DNA from 3 places in the Bacteroides sp. 14(A) genome. Region 2 is predicted to be linked to each of the others. Evidence: riboswitches for the same ligand, from Rfam matches in the RefSeq annotation. Region 2 holds a riboswitch; each other region holds the start of a gene.

Region 1 (7,029 bases), 710 kb from region 2:
CTTGCAATCTTAGTTTGCAGTTACTTATTTTGAAGTTACGTGAGATAGTGAGAGTATGTTCTAAATACCCGTCAATTTCGTTTTCGGGTATATTTTGTGAAAGATAATAACGTTTCCCTACTCCCATCAGAGTATAACCTGCATTAAGCCATGGGGTCTCAATTGTAGCGGAGGCGTTTCCACTATGTTTCGGAGTATAAGGTAGCTGGTCTTTGTAATTTTTTGCTTCCGGATTGGTTAAGTCTATTGCTTCTTGTAGAGTATATCCACAGGAAAAATGTATTTCTGATCGATGAGTAAGCGGAAACTCTGTGGAAAGAGTAGCGTCCATACCTATGATACGTACTTTACCATAATTCTGCATTCTCCACACATAAGTGCTGGGGAAAGCAACTATTTTATCTGTAACCCTATTATAATATCCATCCAGTGTGATAGAACAATAATTCAGGAAAGTGAAAGGGGAACCACCGTAAGTGATGCCTATATTATATTCCTGCGCTTTTTCTGGTTTTAAATCCTTGTTACCACTTCGGAAATAGTAAAGGTCGTTGAAAGTTGGGGTACGGAAACAGCCCTTATACATGGCGCGGATGAAGAACAAATGTTCTTTCCATGGACGATAGTTCATACTAATGCTAGGACTAAGGCGATGCAGATCAGCGGGAGCACTTCCTTTTTTTACATGTTCTGAAATGTAAGTTCCAAGTATATGAGCCTGAACGGTCAGATGAGGGAAGGTGTATTTGCTGCTGAGTACTGTCAATGAGGTGTAGCGTGTGGGATAAGGGCAATCAGGCAAGGTATTATCTAAGGTGTTGATAACGCCATCCTGAGATAGAGAAAATGTCCAATTTTGTATTGGTTGATATAATAAGCTTGCAGAGAGATAATATTCTTTTTGAGTGTGTCGGTCAGTCACCTTGCCACTGTCATATTGGGAACCTTTATCTTGATAACGGTTATAAGCATAGTTATATTTTCCTTGTACCTGTAATGTCCACTCAGGTGAGAACGTTTTCTTCCATTGCGTCTGTAGGAAGAGATTTTCATCTACTAATCGTTCATTAGATTCCGGATTATATAAGATGACTGCACCGGGAAGCCCTCGTTTGGAATGATAGTAATAAGCTTTGGTATTCCAATGGTTACTGTCAGAGAATTGATGGAAAAAGTTTATTTCACCTTGGTAGGAAAAAATGTCTGAATTGTATCGCTTTTCTGTAGCAGTATGTTTCCCATTCTCTATTGTAAAAGGATACGTTCCATCTGAACGCAGGAAATTCCCATCAATAGTAAAGGCTGAGTTAGTTCCCACTTGTTGTTCCCAACGTGCGATGCTATTGAACAAACCGAAAGAACCTCCTTTAATTTGTCCGTGGAAATTGTGTTTTTTATTTGAAATGAATTTGGGTTGTTCTGTGACAATATGAAGTATCCCTGCGGAAGCATACATACGGGCTGATTGTAGAAGATTATCACTTTGTCCAATACTGAGTGAGAGTGTGGATATGTTATCAGTTGCAAAACGCCCAATATCAATTTGGCCTGCTTGGCTGTTGCTAACGGCTATTCCATCATAACTAACGGCTGTATGTGCTGCACCGAGATTACGAATAGAAATAGTCTTTAATCCTCCTAATCCACCATAGTCTTTCACGTTCACTCCACTAAAACGTTTTACGGCATCTGCTATACCTTGTAAGCCAAGTGCCTCAAAATCTTTGCGACTGAAAGATTGCGTTGGAGTTGCAGAAGTGATGCGGCTTGATATTTTTCGTCCTTTTACTGAAACTTCCGGAATGGCATGTACCTTTCCCGTAATGGAGTCTCCCGCCTGCTGTGCCTGTAAATTGACACAAAGGCAGCATGTGAAACAATATAAACAAAACTGTAGCCAGATGCATCGGCATGGATTATCCTTGATCATAACAAATAGCTGTAAAAATATAAGTATCTCATGCCCTTTCCTCGAAGGCATAAAATTTGATAGGTTTTGCAGGTCTTCTGACTTACTCCGGATTTACCGCCTTCCCACCGTGCGAATACCGGCAGTGGCATAGGTGATTGGTAAATCCTTGACAATGAGTTTACAGCAGCGGGACTGTTTGGGAGTTACACCCAATTCCCTTTTCATGAAGCATACCGAAAGGCATACTTCAACAAAACCGAAGGGCAAAGATAGGAAAGATTTATGTTTTATTTATTATAGGATGCAGTATTTCATAAATTTATGCATTTATTCTAACAGAGTAACTTAATAGAAAACTAATACTATAATGCTTATGCTAAAGAAAACTATTGCTGCGCTAAGCCTACTCAGTATCCTTGCAGCCTGTCAGAATGATGAGAATCCTTCTCAACCGGAACCTAAACCACGTCAAGACATCAATCTTACCCGTGCGGAACAAGAGTTTATGGACAAAGGTACAGACTTTGCTTTCCGTTTCTTCGATCAGGTGTGCAGTACCGAAAAAGAAAAACCGAATGTTTTTGTGTCTCCATTGAGTGCATCACTTTGTTTATCCATGATTACGAACGGGGCTACTGATAATACGCTTGCTGAGATGCAGGATGTATTAGGATTCCCTGCCAATACTTTCTCTCTTGATGATCTGAACAACTATAATCAAAAGTTAACTTCAGCTTTGTTGGATTTGGACAATACAACTCAACTCGGAATAGCTAATTCTATCTGGATAGAGGAAGGTTTTAAGGTTTATGACTCTTTTGTTGATGTAAATAAGAAAATGTACGATGCTCAGGTGCAAGAACTTGATTTCACATCTCCGACCGCCAAAGATGTGATAAACCAATGGTGCGCCACTCAGACTAATAATTGCATAAAAGAGGTTATTCAGGAAATACCTGCGGATGCTCGTATGTATCTGATTAATGCACTCTATTTTAAAGGTATCTGGAAAAGCCAGTTTGATAAGTCGGCTACTGGACAGGATAACTTTACCAATGTTGACGGCAGTCAGCAGAAAGTAGCTATGATGAACCAGACCGCAACGTTCAATTACACCCAGACTGATGATTTCTCTATTGCGGAATTACCCTATGGCAATGAAGCTTTTAGTATGGTGATACTGTTGCCATCTGGAGATAAGACCTTGGATGAAAGCTTACCCAGCCTGAATTATGAGAACTGGAAACAGTGGAGTAAGAATATGGCAGGAAAAGAACTACAAATTAAACTTCCTCGTTTTAAAGTAGAATATGACAAAGAGCTGGAAGAGGACATGATAGCTATGGGGATGAAAGATGCTTTCGATGCTTATAAAGCAAAGTTTGCCAATATGTCCGGTGCAGAATTATATATTGGCCTTCTGCAACAGTTTACTTATATAAATGTGGATGAGGAAGGTACCGAAGCGGCTGCGGTTACAGTAGGAGGAATGTTTGATAATGCTGTCGGTTTTCCTTCTCCTGTTCCCTTCTTTGTGAATCGTCCTTTTGCCTTTATGGTTAAGGAAAAGAGTACGGGAGCCATCCTCTTTATGGGAAAGATTACAGAACTATAGTTTGATATTTATAAAGAAAGCGAAGAATCAACTCCTTCAATTGTGGGAGCCGATTCTTCGCTTTACTTTTATGATACAAGAATAATATTTTTATAGCTTACTCTTGTATATCTGTGCCATTACCTTCTGATACTGATTTTCCAATTGAAGTAGATTCTGCTTACTTTGATAAATCACAGAAACTTCTACAAAATATTCTATCACACTGATTTGTCCACCGGTGAGAGCTTGCTTCAGTAATGCAAGATCTTGTTGTGAACTGAATGCCTCCCTGTACTCCTGGATGGAAGTCTGCAATGATTGTGCTTCGCTGTATAGTTTTGCCAAGGTTGCTTCGGCTTGGAAAGCAGCGTTCTCTTTCTGATAATCGAGGTTCAGAGATTGCGCTTTGGCTATTTTAACCTTATTACGATTCTCAAACAGCGGGAAGGAAAAGCCTACTACCACTCCATTAAATGGAGTACCGGACTCTGTATTACGGCGATATCCAAGTTCCAATTTAGGTAACCAACCTTGTTTGCTTGCAGAAATCTGTTTGCGGGCGGCAGCACTTTCACTGCTTAATGACAGCAAAGTCTGATCGGCTGCCAACACTTCCGAACGTAACTGTTCATAGTTGGTAGGAAGAAGGGGCAATGGATAGTCGTTGATGGAGCGGAAACTGCTCAGCTCATTATCTTGCAAAGACTGGTCTCCGTTGAGTGCAAAGAGAGATTTCCAGGCGTTATCAAGCGCAGTCTGATTGGTACGGAATTCTGTGCGTACATTCAGTAACTCCAGATTGATCTTATTTGTTTCCAATACATTGGCATCACCTGTCTCCAGACGTTTCTTATAGTATGCAGAGAGTTCCTCAGCCTGTTTCATACGTTCATTCAGAATCACTTGCTGGTGCTGCAACATGATGATGTCGAAACAAAGCTCTTTAGCTTGCAACAACAGTTGTTGACGGAAGGCGGCAGACTGCGCATCAAGCGCACCGGTTTTGAGCCGGTTTACTTTTCCGCGTGTAGCATACAAGGTCGGGAAATCAAAGCTCTGAGAAACAACAAGTTCACCTATCGTCTCACTCTTATCTTCCGATCCCCACAGATGGGCATACGAGAGAGTGGGATCAGGCAAATTGTTCTCCGACTTGTTCTCCAATTTCTGTGAAGTGATGAGTTGCGCATTGGCCTGCAACTCCTTATTGTTTGCTTCAATACGGTGCAGCACTTCGTCTATGCCGACCGATTGGGCACGCATTCCCGCATATAGGAAAAAAGTGATAAAACTAAATATGAGAATTCGTTTCATTGTTTGATATTGTTAATGGTTGTTTTTTAGGGTGCATCATCAGATAAACAATCGGAATGATGAAACCGTTCAGGAACGTGGAAGTTAAAAGACCACCAAGGATAACTTTCGCCATCGGACTTTGAATTTCATTACCCGGCAAATCTCCTCCCAGTGCCAATGGAATAAGAGCGAGAGCCGAAGACAATGCTGTCATCAAAATCGGATTCAAACGGTCCATTGAGCCACGGATTACGCTATCGTACACGTTTATTCCCTCTTCCTGTTGTAAATGGTTGTAGTGGCTGATCAGTAACATACCGTTTCGGGTGGCGATACCGAATAGTGAAATAAAACCGATAATAGCCGGAATACTCACCTCTCCCGTTGTCATCAACAAAGCAAACACACCACCGATCAATGCAAGTGGCAGGTTGATAAGTATGATTGCACTCTCTTTTACACTACGGAATTCATGATAAAGCAGTAAGAAGATCACCGCAATACTCATTAATGATGTGAGTAACAAAGTGCGGCTTGCTGCCTGTTCACTCTCAAATTGGCCACCGTATTCCAGATGATACCCTTCGGGCAATTTAATATCCTTGTCCACACGGGCCTGAATATCATTCACTACACTGCGCAGGTCGCGGTCGGCAACATTGGCAGAGATTACGATTTTTCGCTTCACGTTCTCGCGGCTGATCGTATTCGGTCCCATGGCAGAACGCACTTCTGCGATGTAGTTCAAAGGTATTTTCTTTCCGTCACTGGTATCTATCATCAAGTTGCGTATCTTCTCCATTTCGTCGCGAAGATCATCACGTACACGTACGGTAAGGTCGAAGCTTTTACCTTTCTCGTATACCTGTGATACGGTTTCACCAGCAAGACATACATTCACGAACTCAGAGAATTCCGGTAATGAGATACCGAACTTAGCCAGCATTTCCCGCTTGGGCGAAATGATAAGCTGAGGACGTTCTATTTGTTGTTCCACATTCAGGTCGGCAATACCCGGAATATCCTGGATGGCACCTTTGATTTCATTACCCAAGGTAAACATACGGTTCAGATCGTCACCAAACAGTTTAATTGCAATGTTGGCTTTCGTACCACTGAGCATAGCATCGATACGGTGGCTGATAGGCTGGCCGATTTCCACATTTGCTCCTACGATAGTACCTAACTTCTCGCGTACTTCGGCAACCAACTCACTACGTGAACGTTCTTTCAATTCGAACGGAGCTTCTATTTCCGAAACATTCACACCAAGTGCATGCTCGTCCAGTTCGGCACGTCCGGTCTTGCGGGCAACGGTTTGTATTTCGGGAATGCTGAGTAGCAATTCCTCTGCACGGTGTCCCATCTTGTCACTTTCTTCTAATGAGATGCCTGGTAAAGAAGATATGTTAATCGTAAACGAACCTTCGTTGAAAGGTGGCAGGAACGAACGTCCCAATGTGAAGAAACATACCAGAGCAACTACGAACAAACCGATTGTACTGCCCAGTACGATCTTCTTATGTCCCAGTACAAATGCCAATGCAGCACCATACCACTGTTTCATCTTGCGTGCTACGAACGAGTCGCTGCTCTCTTTCTGTTCCTTCTTCTTGTCTCTTCCTAAAAGATAGGAGCAAAGTACTGGTGTAACTGTCAATGCCACTACCGTAGAAGCTGCCAGTGCTACAATGAATGCAATACCCAGTGGAACCAGCATGCGGCCTTCCATACCGGTGAGGAAGAACAGTGGTACGAAACTGACTACGATAATCAGCGTAGAATTCAGAATAGGCATACGTACTTCTTTCGATGCGTTGAATACTACTTCCAGTATGGAAAGGCGTTCTTCCACAGGCTTCAACTTATTCTCGTGGAGTCGTTTATATACATTCTCCACGTCCACAATGGCATCATCCACCAGCGAACCGATAGCGATGGCAAGACCACCGAGGCTCATTGTATTAATTGTGAAGCCCATATAATGCAGCGTTACCAGTGAAGTAATCAATGAAAGCGGTAGTGTAACCAATGAGATCACCGTTGTACGTACATTCGCAAGGAATAGGAATAGGACAATCACAACGAAGATACCTCCTTCAAACAAGGACTTCTGTACGTTTCCGATAGAGCTTTCGATAAAGCGGCTCTGGCGGAAGATGTCTGTGCTGACTTTTACATCCGGTGGCAGGTTCTTCTGCAAGTCTTTTAAAGATGCTTCTAA
Region 2 (9,805 bases):
CGTAAATTTGAGATCCGATATCTCCTGCATCCGGACTTTGTGCTGACCTGGCAAGTCGATTAATTTTAAAAATATGATACTATGAAACTACAACGCTATTTCTGTCTTCTTCTTTTTTGCTTGCCTCTGCTGGTTTATGCACAGTCGGATAAGACTGTTACGGTAAGCTATGAACGGTCTACCAAGGGGGAAGTGACTTTCTATTCCGAAACTCAGTCGCATACGCCTTATACGGTATCTATGACTTTTTCCCGGCTGAGTAATACGACCTCTTCTGAAGGAGAAATTTATGATGCCGTTATTCATTATGGCAAAACACGTCTGTTGACTTTGCGTCCGTCTACGGAAAATGTTCCGATTGGATTCTCATATCGCTATACCTATAAAAAAGGAAATAGCCGCTTGAAGACGGATACCAGTTTTGTGTATCTCTTCCCTCTGGCACAAGGGAAAGTGGTTCGTGTGAATAAGATGGTGTCTTTAGATAATTTTATAGGAAAGGAAGGAGAGAAGCGTATCACGGGACTTGGTTTCTCTACGACTGCCGGAGACACGATCTTTGCTGCCCGTGGCGGACTCGTAACGGAAGTTGTTGACAATTCCGCTTCCACTTCTGAAAACACATCGTTCCATTCGACGGAAAATTATCTGGAAGTTTTCCATAAGGACGGAACTTTTGCCCGTTATAAATTATTTCAGAATGAAGGGATCTTTGTCTCTCCGGGTGAAGAGGTGATTCCGGGACAGCCGCTTGGCATCATTGGCGGAGAGAACTACAAGCAGGGTTCCCATTTACGTTTCAGTATTTATTGCCCCGATCGGCCGGATCACTCATATGTACCTGATTTTTATCTTTCTCCCGAGGAAACAGGTAAACCTGAAGAGCGGGTGATGTATAAGTCCTGGCATCCTGTTGAAATTATCATGAAGGAGATGAGTAAGAAGGAGAAGAAGAAATTTCTGTCAAAGGAATAATTTGTTGACAAAAAGATAGTAAAACTTTTGCTTAATCCTGTATAAATGCTTATATTCGACCCGTAGAAATTCTTCTACGGGTCTTTTTGTTAACTAAATGTCAAAATAATAAGCAAGCACTATGGAATTACCTTTTGCAGAGTCTTGGAAAATTAAAATGGTGGAACCCATTCGGAAGAGTACCCGCCAGGAACGTGAACAATGGCTTAAAGAAGCCCATTACAATGTGTTCCAGCTGAAATCCGAACAAGTATATATCGATTTGATAACTGACTCCGGTACGGGAGCAATGAGCGATCGTCAATGGGCAGCGATGATGCTGGGCGATGAAAGTTATGCAGGTGCTTCCTCCTTCTTCAATCTGAAAGAAGTGATCACTCGTCTGACTGGTTTTGAATATGTCATTCCCACCCATCAGGGGCGTGCTGCTGAGAATGTGCTTTTCTCTTATCTGGTACATGATGGAGATATTGTTCCGGGTAACTCTCACTTTGATACCACAAAGGGGCATATCGAGGGCCGGAAGGCCATTGCTCTGGATTGCACCATCGATGAAGCGAAGAATACTCAGTTGGAAATACCTTTTAAAGGTAATGTCGATCCTGTGAAGCTGGAAAAAGCGTTGCAGGAATATGGTGACCGTATACCGTTTATCATCGTTACCATTACGAACAACACGGCTGGCGGACAGCCCGTATCCATGCAGAATCTTCGTGAAGTCCGTGCTCTTGCGGATAAGTATAATAAACCTGTATTATTTGACTCCGCACGTTTTGCAGAAAACGCTTACTTCATCAAAATGCGTGAAGATGGCTATAGCGGTAAAACGATAAAGGAAATTACGAAAGAGATGTTCGACCTGGCGGATGGTATGACTATGAGTGCCAAGAAAGATGGTATCGTCAATATGGGAGGCTTCATTGCTACACGAAAAAAAGATTGGTACGAAGGTGCCAAAGGCTTTTGCGTGCAATATGAAGGGTATCTTACTTACGGTGGTATGAATGGTCGTGACATGAATGCACTTGCTACAGGACTGGATGAGAATACGGAATTTGATAATCTGGAAACCCGCATCCGTCAGGTAGAATATCTGGCAAAGAAGTTGGATGAATACGGTATTCCATATCAGCGTCCAGCAGGCGGACATGCCATTTTTGTGGATGCAACGAAGGTACTGACGCATGTACCGAAGAATGAATTCCCGGCACAGACTCTAACGGTTGAGCTATATCTTGAAGCCGGTATCAGAGGATGTGAAATCGGTTATATCCTGGCAGACCGTGATCCGGTTACCCGTGAGAACCGTTTTACCGGATTGGATTTATTGCGCCTGGCTATTCCCCGCCGCGTATATACGGATAATCACATGAACGTGATTGCAGTAGCGTTGAAGAATGTTTTCGACCGTCGTGAAAGTATTACTAATGGAGTCCGTATTACTTGGGAGGCTCCCCTGATGCGTCATTTCACTGTTCAATTGGAACGTACATAACTACTTTCTTTTTCATAATACAAATGAGGTTACCCGAATTCATATGTTGAAGGGGTAACCTCATTTCTTTTATTTATCTTCTTTCTCGTTATTCATTCTGTAACTTAATGCTCCCGACGGGCATTTCTTGATTTGAGCGATCAATTCTTCCGTCGTTGCATTTTCAGCCGTTATCCACGGTTTTTCTTTCGGATGATACACATTCGGAAGGGTCTTGGTACAAATGCCTGCATGTTGGCACAGTCCGGGTTGCCAGATGATGGTCACTTCCCCGTTCGTATATTCTTTCTTTATATTCATAACTATTTATTATTGAATGTGAATACCTTTCATTACAATTCTTTTCCATTCGGGATGTTTGTGAATGTATCCCGCTACAAACGGGCAGAGAGGTACTAACCTTAGTCCTTGTTTTTCTATATCTTTTAATGCTTTTTCTACTAACTGGCTGCCGATGCCTTTACCACCCAATTGAGTGGGTACTTCGGTGTGTGTCAGGTAAATCTCCCCATTCGTTGATTTTATATACTCAATCTTTGGAGTATATTTATCGACATGGAACTCATATTGGTGACGTTCTTCATTGTCGATCAGTTCATAATCTGCTTCCATAACTCTTCGTATTAATTGTTTACTGTATGTATAACACGCGGATGATGAAATTTGTTTTGGGAAAGTTACAGAATAAAATGTCCGGGCGAAATCCCTTCGACCGGACACCATTCAAATAAACTTGGCAGAGTTTATTGTTCCTTACTTTCTTTGAAGCAGAGTGGATGAATGAAATGATGGGACGATTTGCCCGTTTCATTAGACTCAACGCTTTTTCCTCGAAAGCAGTGATAAAAACAGTGCATGGCAGGTCTTCTGACTTGTTTCTGTTGCCAGGCGCCTTCCCGGAAGCGGACTTCCAGTGGCTATTGGTAGTTTGCCTGCAACCTATCATGAAACTTACAGCAGCGGGACTGTTCAGGATTTGCACCTGATTCCCTTTTAATTACCGTCTCCGAACAAAGACTGTAAACCAATGCATCGCAAAGATAAGGAAAAAAGTGATTAGTGGTTAGTGATAAGTGATTATTTTTCTTTTGCCAGTGTGAATACGAATTCCAATCCGCCACCCTGGTTGTTTTTGGCCGAAATGGTACCTCCATGGATGATTACCGAGTTCTTTACGATAGCCAATCCCAATCCCGTACCGCCCAGTTTGCGTGAGCGTCCTTTATCTACCCGGTAGAAACGTTCGAATAAGCGGTTCAGATGTTCGGGAGAGACACCTACGCCGGTGTCGGCAAAACTGAAATAATAAAAATTCTCGTCTTCGCGGAAACAACTGATGTTGATGCGTATATCCGTGCCTGCATAAGCAATAGCATTGTCCATCAGGTTGCGGAAAATGGAGTATAGCAGGGAATAGTTTCCCCGTAGTTGTATCTTTGGTTTTAGGGAGTTGACTACGGTGATATGCTTTTCTTCCAGTTCCAGGGATACCTCATTTACGATATTGCCTACTAACAGGCTGATATCTATTTTCTCCATGTCGATCATGTTGGCGGCTTCGTCCATACGCGTTAATACAGAGATGTCGCGTAGCAGTCGGCTCAACCGATTGCTTTGAGCATAGCATCGCTCCAGGAATGTCTGCATCTTCTCCCGCGAAATGTTTTCATTGTTCACGATGGTTTCCAAATAGCCCTGTATACTGCTGACCGGGGTCTTCAGTTCATGTGCGATGTTCTGTGTCAACTGGCGTTTCAGGCGGATCTGCTCTTCTTCCTGGGTGACATCATTGATGGATATCTCGAAGCTTAAGTCTTGGAATATAATACATTCCACAATAAACATACGTCCATTCTTATTGATGCTGATAGACATACGCTTTTCTTCCTTGCCCGGACGCTTGGGAGTCTTGTTGATGAAATCCGTGATTTTCTGGAACTCACTGATAGAGAATATTTCCTCTGTTGTTTGTAGGTTGGAGTCTGAAATCAGGTTGCTGTACTGTGTGAACAGGTTGTTGACCAGGATTTCTTTCTTGTCCTTATTGAATACGCCCAATCCTTCATGCGAGGTTTGTAAGTGGGTGATCAATTTCTCCCGTTCAATGTATAGCGCCTCTTTGGTTTCCCGCAGTCGCTTGTATATCTGGATGATATGCTGTGAAATCTCTCCCAGTTCATTGTGTGGGAAGGCGGACTGCATATCTGTTTCCACAGGCTCATTTTTATCGGCACGTTTGGCAAACTCGCGTAGCTGATTGATGGCTGTCCCCAGTTTAGAGGTGAATTTATAGAAGATGAAAATTAATAGTAATGATACGATGAGGGTAAACCAGATGTAGTGCTGGTCTGCTGCAAGGTGTCTTGCAAGGTTTAAGTCATAGGGGAGGGCGGAACGTATAATGTAGCCTTCATAGAGTGTGGCAGAGTAGAAGTAGGGTACTCCTGTTGTTTCGGAAGTACGGCGTACATCATATCCTTTTCCTTCTGCCAGTGCCTTTTGTACTTCCGGGCGATTGACGTGATTGCCTAACTTCTGATTCTCGAAACTGTCATATAATACGTCACCCTGTACGTTTACTACCGTAATACGTAAGTCCTGTTTGACGTACTTTTGCAGGTATCGTTCCAAAGTTTTATCCCACAGACTGTCTGGAATGTGAGTAAGTTCCTGGTGTAGTCGTTCATTATAGTCCTGTAGCTGTATATCCAGCAGATCTATCTTATATTCTTTTTCACGCTGGTATTGATACGCTAGGAAGCATCCGGCAAATACCAGAAACAGTGAAATGACCGAAAGAAATAACTTCCGGCTGAACGACAGGAAATGTGTGGTATTATTCAGCTTCGAAGCAGTATCCATATCCTAAGCGAGTTACGATGCATTTACCATAAATACCTATTTTCTTACGCAAGCGAGTGATATTCACATCGATGGTGCGGTCCAACACATAGACCTCGTCGCTCCATATCCGTGCCAGTATATCTTCGCGGGAGAATACGCGTCCCTTGCTCTGGAGGAGTAAAAGTAATATCTCAAATTCTTTTTTGGTAAGAGGGGCTTCTTCCCCGTCGATACTTACTTTCTTTTTTACAATATCAATGACTAACGTCTTGTAGCTGATTTGCTCCGGTGCCCGTTCCGGTTCTCCCTGTTGGGTGCGACGCAATACAGCTTTGACGCGTGCGATGACTTCACGCAGAGAGAAAGGTTTGGAGATGTAATCATCAGCTCCCAGATTGAAGCCGGTTACCGTATCATTTTCCGTATCCTTGGCGGTGATGAATATAATAGGTACCTGAGCGGTCTTCTTATCTTTCTTTAGTAAGCTGGCCATTTTGAAACCGGATATTTCTCCCATCATCACGTCCAGCAGCAACAGGTTGTAGCTACCGATATCCATTTTCAACGCCTCTTCGGCAGAGTTGGCCGTGTCCACTTCATACCCTTCATTCTCAAGGTTGAATTTCAGGATCTCGCAAAGGTCCTCTTCATCGTCTACAACTAAAATACGATAATCGTTCATTGCTTTTTCTAATTAATATGAGGTATTCAAAACAAATTCTCCTACCACAAAGTTATACTTTATTTCTTTTCAGCGACAAAGGTGCGGTGTTTTTGTTACGGGAAAGTGAAACACGTGTTACAATTTGATTACATTTTTGTATGTGCTGAAGGTAATCCGGTCCATACCAAGTCCGTACCAACTCCGTGTCAGATCCGTAGAAACTCCGTACCGGGTCCGTATTAACTCCGTATTGGGTCCGTATCAGGTTCAAGCGTATAGGCACGGAGATGGTACGAACCTGACGCGGAGTTGGTAAGGCTTTGACACGGTTTTGGTAAGGTGAAGAACTGTAAACTATTACTTTTGCATTCCAGTTTTTCAGTTTTTATACTTACCTTTGTCTTAATATAAATAACATTGGTATGAAAGAGTTGACTAATATAAATTTTCGGCGATATAAATGGCGTTTGCCCGCTCTGATAGCTTTATTGGTGGTGGTTGTGGCAGGTTCCTTTTGGCTGAATACGGCTCCGTTCCGTTCCGGGTTTGAGATAACGGATGAGTTGGGAGGCAACATCTTTCCTTCCAGTATTCTTTCTGTAGCGACGACGGATGCGCAAGTCATTGTTCCGGCTGATTCCTTATATGTGGGTAATTCTAAATCCTGCATTTCTATCCGGATTCGTTCGGGGAAGGCGTATAGCAGGGTGCGTATTGAAGTTGCTGAAACTCCGTTCTTTTCCCGTTCCGTATCTGAGTTTGTGCTGGCTAAACCACGGACGGAATATACGATCTATCCCGATATTATCTGGAATTACGAAGCGCTGAAGAATAATAACCAGGCGGAACCGGTAAGTGTGGCTGTTAAGGTAGAAATGAATGATAAGGATTTGGGGCAGCGGGTTCGTACTTTTTCTGTTCGCAGCATTAATGAATGTCTGTTGGGGTATGTCACGAACGGAACTAAATTTCATGATACCGGTATTTTCTTTGCGGCATACGTCAATGAGGAAAATCCGATGATTGATAAACTGTTGCGTGAAGCACTGAACACCCGTATTGTCAATCGTTTCCTGGGCTATCAAGGTGGCAATGCTGAAGTGGTGGACAAGCAAGTCTATGCTCTATGGAACGTACTTCAAAAGCGTAATTTCCGTTACAGTTCTGTTTCTAATACCAGTTTGTCCAGTAATGTGGTCTTTTCCCAGCGTGTTCGCACGTTTGATGATGCACTGGAGTCTTCGCAGATTAACTGTGTGGATGGTAGCGTGTTGTTTGCTTCCTTGCTTCGTGCTATTAATATAGAGCCAATATTAGTTCGTACTCCGGGACACATGTTTGTGGGGTATTATACAGATGCCGGTCGCAAGAATATGAACTTCCTTGAAACTACTATGATTGGAGATGTGGATCTGGATGATTTCTTTCCGGATGAGAAGCTGGATTCAACGATGGTAGGTAAATCACAGAATCAAATGTCACGACTGACATTCGATAAGTCTAAGCAATACGCTAATAATAAGTATAAGCAAAATGAAGAAGGAATACATTCCGGGAAATTGAATTACATGTTTTTGGAGATTTCTAAGGATGTGAGAAGGAAGATACAGCCTATTGGAAAATAGAAGATACCAAGAGGTTAGTTATTAAGAATCGCTGCTTTTTTGCATATTAATCTATAAAATTCCATAGTTTATAGAACGTTAATTTAAATATCTTAAAATATTGGGAATCTATATATTTCATTGATTATCTTTGCGCTCGGAAACAGAAATATGATTTTCTTTGAAGTTTCATAGAGATTTAATAAGATATTGAAGACTGTAACGGTCTTCATTCATAGATGATGATTGGGACAGTCGGTTCGTGAGAATCGGCTGTTTTTTGTTTCTGTTTGTTTGCATATCAACGGATGTAATGTTACTTTTGCCGAACGAGGTCAGGTGGCCTCGTTATTAACCTCTGAATAGCAATGGCACAAAGCAAGAAATTTATCTCTCCGGGAGCATGGTTTTCCATGTTGTATCCCGCAGACTGGAATGAGTTTGAAGATGGGGAAGGCTCTTTTCTCTTCTATAATCCAAGTGAATGGACTGGAAATTTTCGTATTTCTGCATATAAAGGTAACGCTATGTATGGTCGGGAAGTTACCCGTCAGGAACTGAAAGACAATCCTTCGGCAGTCTCCGTTAAAATAGGAAGCTTGGCATGTGCTTACAGTAAGGAGATGTTTGAAGAAGAAGGGGCTTATTATACTTCTCATCTTTGGATTACCGGTGTGGATGATGTTGCCTTTGAATGTTCCTTTACGGTAAGCAAGGGAGCATCTGTGGCAGAGGCCGAAGCCGTTATCGCTTCGTTGGAAATACGTAAAGAGGGAGTGAAATATCCGGCAGAGCTTATACCTGTCCGCTTGTCCGAAATCTACCAGATTAATGAGGCTTTTGAGTGGGTGACCACTACTGTAAAAGAACAACTGAAAAAAGATTTCCAAGGTATGGAAGAAGATTTGGACAGTATGCAACAGGTCATTGATAGTGGAACTATCGGTCCGAAGAAGAAAGAAGCATGGCTTTCATTTGGTATTGCCATCTGTGTGATTCTTGCCAATGAAGTAGATGGGTTAGAATGGATGACTCTGATAGATGGTAATCGTGAAGCTCCTGTATTGCAGAATCTTACTACTAGAGAATGGATTGACCCCATGAAATTAGTGTGGAGCAAAGTGAAGGCAGGGGAATCTTGCAATCTGGCAGAAACCTACAAATCCTTACTCTGATCATTTGCCAACCAGCCATAAATCATAAATTATAAATCATAAATCTTAAACTGTGATTAGTTATCTTCAGATAGAAAATTTGACCAAGTCATTCGGTGATTTGGTATTGCTTGAGAATACTTCGCTCGGTGTGGCCGAAGGGCAACGTATCGGACTGATTGCCAAAAACGGCAGTGGTAAAACTACTTTGTTGAATATCATTGCCGGAAAAGAAGGCTATGACAGTGGAACCATTTCTTTTCGTCGTGACCTTAGGGTCGGATATTTGGAACAAGACCCGCAATATCCCGAAGAACTGACCGTTCTGGAAGCTTGTTTCCATCATGGCAATAGTACGGTAGAACTGATAAAGGAGTACGAACGCTGCATGGAAACAGAAGGACATCCTGGTTTGGACGAAATCCTGGTGCGCATGGATCATGAAAAAGCATGGGAGTATGAGCAGAAGGCAAAGCAAATTCTTTCCCAGTTGAAGATAAGAAACTTCGATCAGCAAGTAAAGCATCTTTCTGGTGGACAGTTGAAGCGCGTGGCGCTTGCCAATACCCTTATCACTGAGCCTGATCTGCTGATTCTGGATGAGCCGACCAACCATCTCGATCTTGATATGACTGAATGGTTGGAAGATTACCTGCGCCGCACAAACCTCAGTCTGCTCATGGTGACGCACGACCGTTACTTTCTCGACCGTGTCTGTACCGAAATCATTGAAATAGACAATCGTCAGATCTATCAATATAAGGGAAATTATAGCTATTACCTGGAGAAACGTCAAGAGCGTATCGATGCAACGAATGTTGAAATAACCCGTGCCAACAATCTGTATCGCACTGAGTTGGAATGGATGCGTCGTATGCCGCAAGCCCGCGGGCATAAAGCGCGTTATCGCGAAGAAGCTTTCTATGAACTGGAGAAAGTAGCTAAACAGCGGTTTAATAACGACAATGTGAAACTGGAAGTAAAGGCCTCCTACATCGGTAGCAAGATATTCGAAGCAGACCATTTGTACAAGTCGTTTGGTGACCTTAAAATATTAGAAGACTTTTCT
Region 3 (7,029 bases), on a different contig from region 2:
TGGACGAATATTTCTACAGGCGAAGTACTCCCCAAAGAACTCGATTATCCCAGCGATCATTATCAGTTGCAAGCTTTTGGTTGTGTCCATGTTCTTTCTCCCTCTATTTTCCGCTATATGGAAGATGAACGCTGGACAGGGAAATTTTCCATTATTCCATTTTATGTGGATATCTGCCCGAAAGCACGCATTCAAGGATTTCCTATAGACAGCGAAAACTGGTTTGATGTGGGCAAGCCAGAGACACTGGCAAAGGCAGAAGCCTATTATGCGTCTTTATAAAACAGGTTTCATCTTCACCAACTGCCCCTGGGCATCAAATAAGTATTCGTAATTGAAAGAACCGTAAATACGATACTCCCAGCGGGCACTTTTCTCAAAACGGCGACTGTCATCCAGGATGGTCGCCTGATAGTCGGTCTCCAGTTCATGAATGAACTCTTTAGATTCCGGATCCGGGTATCTATAAGTGGGGACAATTACACGTATATCGGGATATTGTTCTCGCAGTTTTTTGATTTCTGTACGGACAGCATCTTTTTCATTGGGCTTCAGAAAAAAGAGTAAACACACAGGATGTCCCTGCCCTGCAATATCCGAAAAGAGCAAACTGTCTTTCTCTGCATATTCCACTTGTTTGAAGTCAATAAAATGATCTCCCGGCTTCAGGCTACGGGTAACATCCAGCATCCGTTTCAGTCCTATCAATACAGATGTACTGTCGCGCATTTGTGAAGGAGTTTTCTGATACAATGTCTCCAGTTCATCCGGATAGATCACTGCCCAACGATCAAACACCATCCATCCAATTGCGTTCCGGGCATTGTCGAATACAAATTGCCGCGTAGCTTCCAGCGGAAAATCATCTTCATGCCAAAGTTTCCAAAGACGTACGTTTTGTGAATGGGGATTGGTACTTTTATCCGGTACAGGCATTGTCGGCGGGACTACATTTGTCAACGTCAGTTTTCCTCTTTCTGGATAAAAGAAATTCATGCTACCGGGATGCTCCATTCCATAGATATGCAACGTATCTTCTTTTCCGGAAAATGAAACTTCTCCGTTTCTGATAATAGCGAAGTCCAGGGGAGCTTTCCCATAATCACGGTCACCCGTCATACGGTCGGCACCATATCGCCACAGGTAGACCGTATCTTCTTCGTAAGCGCCCAGTCCGGTGCAATGCACAGTAAAAGTCTGTTCTTGCGATTGGCAACTGATGAGTCCCAGAAACAAAGAGTAAAATATCCATTGATTGATTTTCATAAAGCACAGATAGATTGAGTAAACAAACACATTGCACAAAAGAACAATCTTTTCAGTAAAGATGCAAGCAAAAAAGACAATATATAAAAGCAATTGTTAATGAAATATCCATATATTTGTGACATAACATTAAAAAGACTGACTATGAAACGACTGAGATTAGGACTATGGGCATGTTTCTGCCTTTGTGCAGCCACCACCCTTATGGGACAAAACAAGGTGAAAACAACTGCCGAAAAGGTAACGCTGTTCATTGACGGTGCCCAAGTGACGCGTACCAAACAAGTAGATATTCCGGCAGGAAATTCAACGCTCATCTTTACCGGATTATCCCCCTATATGGATGCACAAAGTATGCAGGTCAGTGCCAAGGGAAAACTCACCGTTACGGCAGTCAACCGGCAATACAACTATATAGACAGCCTTGCCGTCAGCGAAAAACAACAAAGCCTGCAAAAGGAGCTTAAAAAAATAGAGAAACAGCAAAAAGAACAGAATGCCGAGCTTGGACTTATCAATGCCGAATATGAAATGCTGAAAACAAATTGCTCCGTCAACAATAAGAATACCGCTATTTCTCTGGCCACTATCAAAGAAGTGAATCAATATTACTCCGGACAATTGAAAACTCTGAAAACAAAAGAACTGGCCATCAATGAACAGATAGCCGAACTTGCCATCAAACAGGGACAACTTAACTCTGAACTGGTACAACTAAGCGGTAAATCTCTAACCCCTATGAGTGAAATTATGGTCAATGTAAATGCGCCAGCAGCTTGTAAAGCTACATTCACTCTGAACTATTATGTAAAAAATGCCGGTTGGTTCCCCTCTTATGATGTTCGTTCCGGTAGCCTGGCCGAGCCTATCTCCATCATTTACAAAGCCAACATCTTTCAGAATACCAAGGAAGAGTGGAAGAACGTAGAATTATCCCTTTCCTCCTCTAATCCTTCCACCGGAAGCGTAGCCCCCACTCTGTCTACTTACTGGTTGGATTACGGACTTGCAGCACCACGCTACAATTTGAATCTTAATGGAAACACTGTTTCAGGAGTCGTTCTTGATAATGAACGTACGCCCGTAATAGGTGCTACCGTTACCATTCCGGGGACTACGATAGGAGCCATCACCGACATAAGCGGTAAGTATTCCATAACTATTCCCAATGGGCAAAACAAACTTCAATTTTCATATATTGGCTATCAGACTCAGACCAGAGATATACAAGGAAATATTATGAATGTTACCCTTCAGGAAGATACACAGGCATTGGATGAAGTAGTGGTAGTAGGTTACGGCGCTGAAAGGAAATCTCTTATGGCAGGTGCTGTCTCCGGTCTTAAGGTAAACCATAAAAAAGATATTCAATACGAAGAAGAGGCCAGCATGACCCTTGACGTTGAACAAAGCCAGGGACAGATGGGCTACGAATTTGAAATAAAAGTGCCCTACACCATTCCTTCTGATAACAAACCTGTAGTTGCTGAAATCGGTCATTACGAATTACCCGCTTCCTATACTTACCAAAGTACTCCGAAGATAGATAAAGATGCTTTCCTGATTGCCCAGGTAACCGATTGGGAAAAGCTGAACTTACTTGAAGGCGAAGCAAATGTTTACTTTGAGAATACTTTCATTGGCAAGTCCATTATGAATGTCACCCAACAGAACGACACACTATCCTTCTCTTTAGGTCGTGATAAACGTATCATGATACAGCGTACGAAAGAGAACGAATATACCTCACGCAAGTTTATGGGTTCCAATCAGACGCAATCCATTGCATGGAAACTTTCTGTCCGCAATACGCGTCCCGAACCTGTCATCCTTACGCTTTACGACCAGCTACCCGTATCACGCAACAATAACATTACCGTAACAGCAGAAGAAATCAGCGGCGGCAGTCTGGATGAAGCGAAAGGTATCATCACCTGGCAAATTACCTTACAACCCGGCGAACAACGTGATTTAGCTTTACGCTATAAAGTGAAGTACCCTAAAGGGCGAAACTTAATAATAGAATAATGCTTTTCTTATGACTCTAAGACAGAAAATATCTGATATTCCCCTGTATCTGCAAATCCTGATAGGAATGATTACCGGTATTATCATCGGCCTCATCGCCTTACAGGTAGACGGTGGTGATACATTCATCCGCCACTGGATACAGCCTTGGGGACAAATCTTCATCCGCCTTCTCCAACTGATCGCCATTCCCCTGGTCTTTATATCTCTGATAAAGGGAATGACCGGACTGAAGGACATCAGTAAATTTTCCCGTATCGGCGGAAAGACCATCGGAATATATATCTGTACGACTGTAGTCGCTATCCTCATAGGTCTTGCAATGGGGCTACTGGTGCAACCGGGCAAACTGGTAAACCACGAACAAGTAGCCCATCTGCAAGAACAGTTCATCCGTGCCATGTACCCCGTACAACTGTTTGCCTTCACAACAAGTAGTAGTGCCGCCTCTTTGCCCGTAACCCTGAAGACTGTAGAACAAAAATTAGGTATTTCAGAAGAAGTCAGTTCATTTGTCCTGCCTGTAGGCGTTACCATAAATATGGACGGCACTTCCTGTTATCAAACCATTGCCATTCTTTTCATCGCACAAGTTTTAGGGATCGATCTGAGTTTCTCCCAACTCTGTATCATCGTTGCTATGACCGTACTTTCTTCTATCGGTACCCCGGGTATCCCCGGAGGCAGTTATGTCATCTTGGCAATGGTGCTCACTTCCGTAGGTATTCCGGTAGAAGGTCTGGCATTGATATTGGGGGTGGACCGACCATTGGACATGCTGCGCACCGCAGTAAATGTAACCGGAGATGCAGCGGTATGTTCCATTATTGACAGATAATTCATCACATTAGAATAGTTGCTAAAGTATTTTCACAAATACCTTCTGATTTCTAAAAATATCTTTATCTTTGCAATCGGAATTGGCAATCGGAAAGTATATCAATGCGTCCGACTCAAGGGAATCCGGTGTAAAACCGGAGCTGTACCTGCAGCTGTAATCCTCATTAAGAAAAAGTCTGTAACCACAAAAGCCACTGACGCCGCAATGCGATGGGAAGGCGATACAGACAGGGGAAAGCCAGAATACCTACCAACTTCCATTACTTGAGCACTTAGCTTTCAGGATTAAAAGCGATGTCACCCCTATACTATAATTATAGGCAAAACTATTTTTATTCTTCCGGGTCATTAGTATTCGCATACAGAAGCGATGTGCCGTTACGTTTTTATTAAACAGAAAATCGGCAAACGATGAAGCACAAGTATTTACTTGGAGCGGTGTTTGTGTGTGCGGTGCATGCTGCCTCCGCCCAAAGCATCCTCGAAAACAAGAATGAAGAAGAACTGTCACTTATGTTGCAGGAAGTAGTAGTGACCGGTACAGGTACCGAACATTACCTGAAAGACGCGCCTGTGCAAACCGAGGTTATCTCGCATAAAATGTTGGATAGCTACGGTGCCTCCTCCCTTGAAGACATATTAAGTGGGTTATGCCCCTCTTTCGACTTCAGTTCCAGTGACATGGGGTCGAATATGCAATTGGGCGGATTGGGAAACGGCTATATCTTGCTCCTCATCGACGGCAAAAAGATACATGGTGACGTAGGCGGGCAAAATAACCTAGGACTGATAGATCCGGCACGCATCGAACGTATCGAGATTGTAAAGGGAGCCGCTTCGGCACTCTATGGCAGCGATGCCATTGCAGGTGTAATAAACATCATCACCAAGAAACATCGTGAAAACGTTCTGGTCACAAACACCACACGTGGCGGATCATACGGCGAATTCCGACAATCCAATGCTTTCCAATTCAAGTCAGATAAATGGACCTTTGCCACCAACTTTCAGTTGAAACATTCCGACGGATGGCAGAACACTACTTACGAAGACCCAAATCGATATGAAAAGCCTGTCACCAATTCCATCAATAAAACCGTGAACCGATATACCGACTGGCAAGTTTCACAACACATCGACTATCAGGCTACCCAGACACTCAGCCTGTATGCAGACGGTAGTTTCTACCGCAAACGCGTATACCGCCCTTGCGGAATACCCGATTACAAAACATACGATTTCCTTTATCGCAACGCTTCAGCCTCAACAGGTGGTAAAATGAAGCTAAAAAATAATAATAGCATTACAGCCGATATACATTATGACAGTCATGCCTACTATTATGCCTATACCCACGAAACCTGGGACAAAGAATATGACGATAACGGCAAGGAAATCAGTTTCCCGTATTCTCCCGGTGACAAGGGTCTGCAGAGTGACCAAAGCCGTCTGCTCATCCAGACTAAAGGAATATTCAACCTCCCCTATTTCAACCGTTTGAGTGCAGGAGTTGATATGGAAATAAACTGGCTGGATGCTCCCCGCCGACTGGACGAAAAGAATGTTTCCGACAACACAGGTTCCTTTTATCTTCAGGATGAGTGGTCGCCTTTTAGTCAGCTGAACATCACAGCCGGTGCACGATTAACGCTGAACAACAATTTCGGTATGCGCGCCACGCCCAAAGTGTCGGCTCTCTACAAGCTGGGCGACTTTAACCTGCGCGCCACTTATTCCGAAGGCTTCAAGACTCCGACTCTGAAAGAACTCCACTACCGTTATATTCGCCAAATGTCTCTCGTTATCCTAAACTTAGGTAACAAAGACCTGGAACCTCAAACCAGCCGTTATGTTTCCGGTGGTGTAGAATACAACGGTACTGACTTTAGTATCAGTGCCACAGGTTACTGCAACTGGTTAGACAACATGATAACTCTTGTGACGATTCCGACCTCTCAGGCTCCAGGTGACCTCGTCGTCACCTACGACCCGGCTCGTGTTCGCCAATACCAGAATATGGATGACGCACGCACCTGCGGCATAGATATCAACGCCAAGTGGATGCCTTTCAAAACGCTTACCTTGGCGGGCGGTTACAGCTATCTGGACACAGAAGCGAATCAGTACGATGAAGAAGACGAAGTGATGAAACACATCGTCATAGATGGTATGGCTCACCATCGCGGCACCGTCAGTGCCGTCTGGAATTATGATCGGAAAAACAGCAATTATCGACTCAGCGTAGGCCTGTATGGCCGTTTCCAGAGCAAACGCTATTATCAGGATGACGGTAACGGCAAAAGCTACCACCTCTGGCGCCTGAACACACGCCACCAGTTCAACCTGGGCAAGCAATGGGATGCAGAAATCAATGCAGGCATTGACAATATACTGAATTATTATGAAACGACCTACCATGGACTGAACTACGGAACAAACACGGCAGGAAGAACCTTTTACGTCTCATTGATGGTACAATTTGGACAGAAAAAGAGAAAAACCACATAGTATTAACCCTTTTAAAAACAATTAATGACATGAAACAATTCAAGTTAATGATGATGGCGGCACTGGCTGCTCTGATGTCTTTCTCCGTAGTATCTTGCTCGGACGATGACGATGACTCGGCACAATCCAAACATGATAAGAAAATGGAAGCTGTATCTGCCGAAGTAAAAGCTAACAAAAAGCATGACACTGCTTTGCTGCTTGTTACTTTCGGAAGTACTTGGGACGCACCGCAGGAAACCTTCAAAGGCATGAAAGAACAATTCGCCAAAAAGTTCTCCAACATGGATGTCTATTTTTCTTTCACTTCAGAAATCTGTATGACCCGTTGCGCAGCCAAAGGCTGGAACTATTATGCTCCGTCTTTCTATCTGGAAGCTATCGGAC

The links. Region 2 has a riboswitch for cobalamin ahead of K429_RS0106585 (GNAT family N-acetyltransferase). Riboswitches for the same ligand answer to the same signal wherever they lie in the genome.
Region 1: linked by a shared signal. The riboswitch ahead of K429_RS0103600 (TonB-dependent receptor domain-containing protein) and the one ahead of K429_RS0106585 (GNAT family N-acetyltransferase) in region 2 are both predicted to bind cobalamin.
Region 3: linked by a shared signal. The riboswitch ahead of K429_RS0125070 (TonB-dependent siderophore receptor) and the one ahead of K429_RS0106585 (GNAT family N-acetyltransferase) in region 2 are both predicted to bind cobalamin.

What each region holds. Positions count from the first base shown of each region.
Region 1 covers NZ_JAGH01000001.1:1,044,255-1,051,283, forward strand. Annotated here, with positions in the region: gene K429_RS0103600 (TonB-dependent receptor domain-containing protein) at 1-1,930, opposite strand, end outside; cobalamin riboswitch at 1,980-2,183, opposite strand; gene K429_RS0103605 (serpin family protein) at 2,286-3,527, shown strand; gene K429_RS0103610 (TolC family protein) at 3,618-4,823, opposite strand; gene K429_RS0103615 (efflux RND transporter permease subunit) at 4,801-7,029, opposite strand, start outside.
Region 2 covers NZ_JAGH01000001.1:1,757,231-1,767,035, forward strand. Annotated here, with positions in the region: gene K429_RS0106565 (4'-phosphopantetheinyl transferase superfamily protein) at 1-63, shown strand, start outside; gene K429_RS0106570 (M23 family metallopeptidase) at 82-975, shown strand; gene K429_RS0106575 (tryptophanase) at 1,097-2,470, shown strand; gene K429_RS0106580 ((4Fe-4S)-binding protein) at 2,540-2,770, opposite strand; gene K429_RS0106585 (GNAT family N-acetyltransferase) at 2,780-3,082, opposite strand; cobalamin riboswitch at 3,310-3,514, opposite strand; gene K429_RS0106595 (cell wall metabolism sensor histidine kinase WalK) at 3,548-5,332, opposite strand; gene K429_RS0106600 (response regulator transcription factor) at 5,307-5,996, opposite strand; gene K429_RS0106605 (hypothetical protein) at 6,401-7,603, shown strand; gene K429_RS0106610 (DUF3805 domain-containing protein) at 7,951-8,757, shown strand; gene K429_RS0106615 (ABC-F family ATP-binding cassette domain-containing protein) at 8,810-9,805, shown strand, end outside.
Region 3 covers NZ_JAGH01000005.1:527,954-534,982, reverse strand. Annotated here, with positions in the region: gene K429_RS0125095 (nucleotidyltransferase family protein) at 1-282, shown strand, start outside; gene K429_RS0125090 (DUF4369 domain-containing protein) at 277-1,266, opposite strand; gene K429_RS0125085 (mucoidy inhibitor MuiA family protein) at 1,411-3,294, shown strand; gene K429_RS0125080 (dicarboxylate/amino acid:cation symporter) at 3,305-4,132, shown strand; cobalamin riboswitch at 4,199-4,404, shown strand; gene K429_RS0125070 (TonB-dependent siderophore receptor) at 4,546-6,642, shown strand; gene K429_RS0125065 (sirohydrochlorin cobaltochelatase) at 6,672-7,029, shown strand, end outside.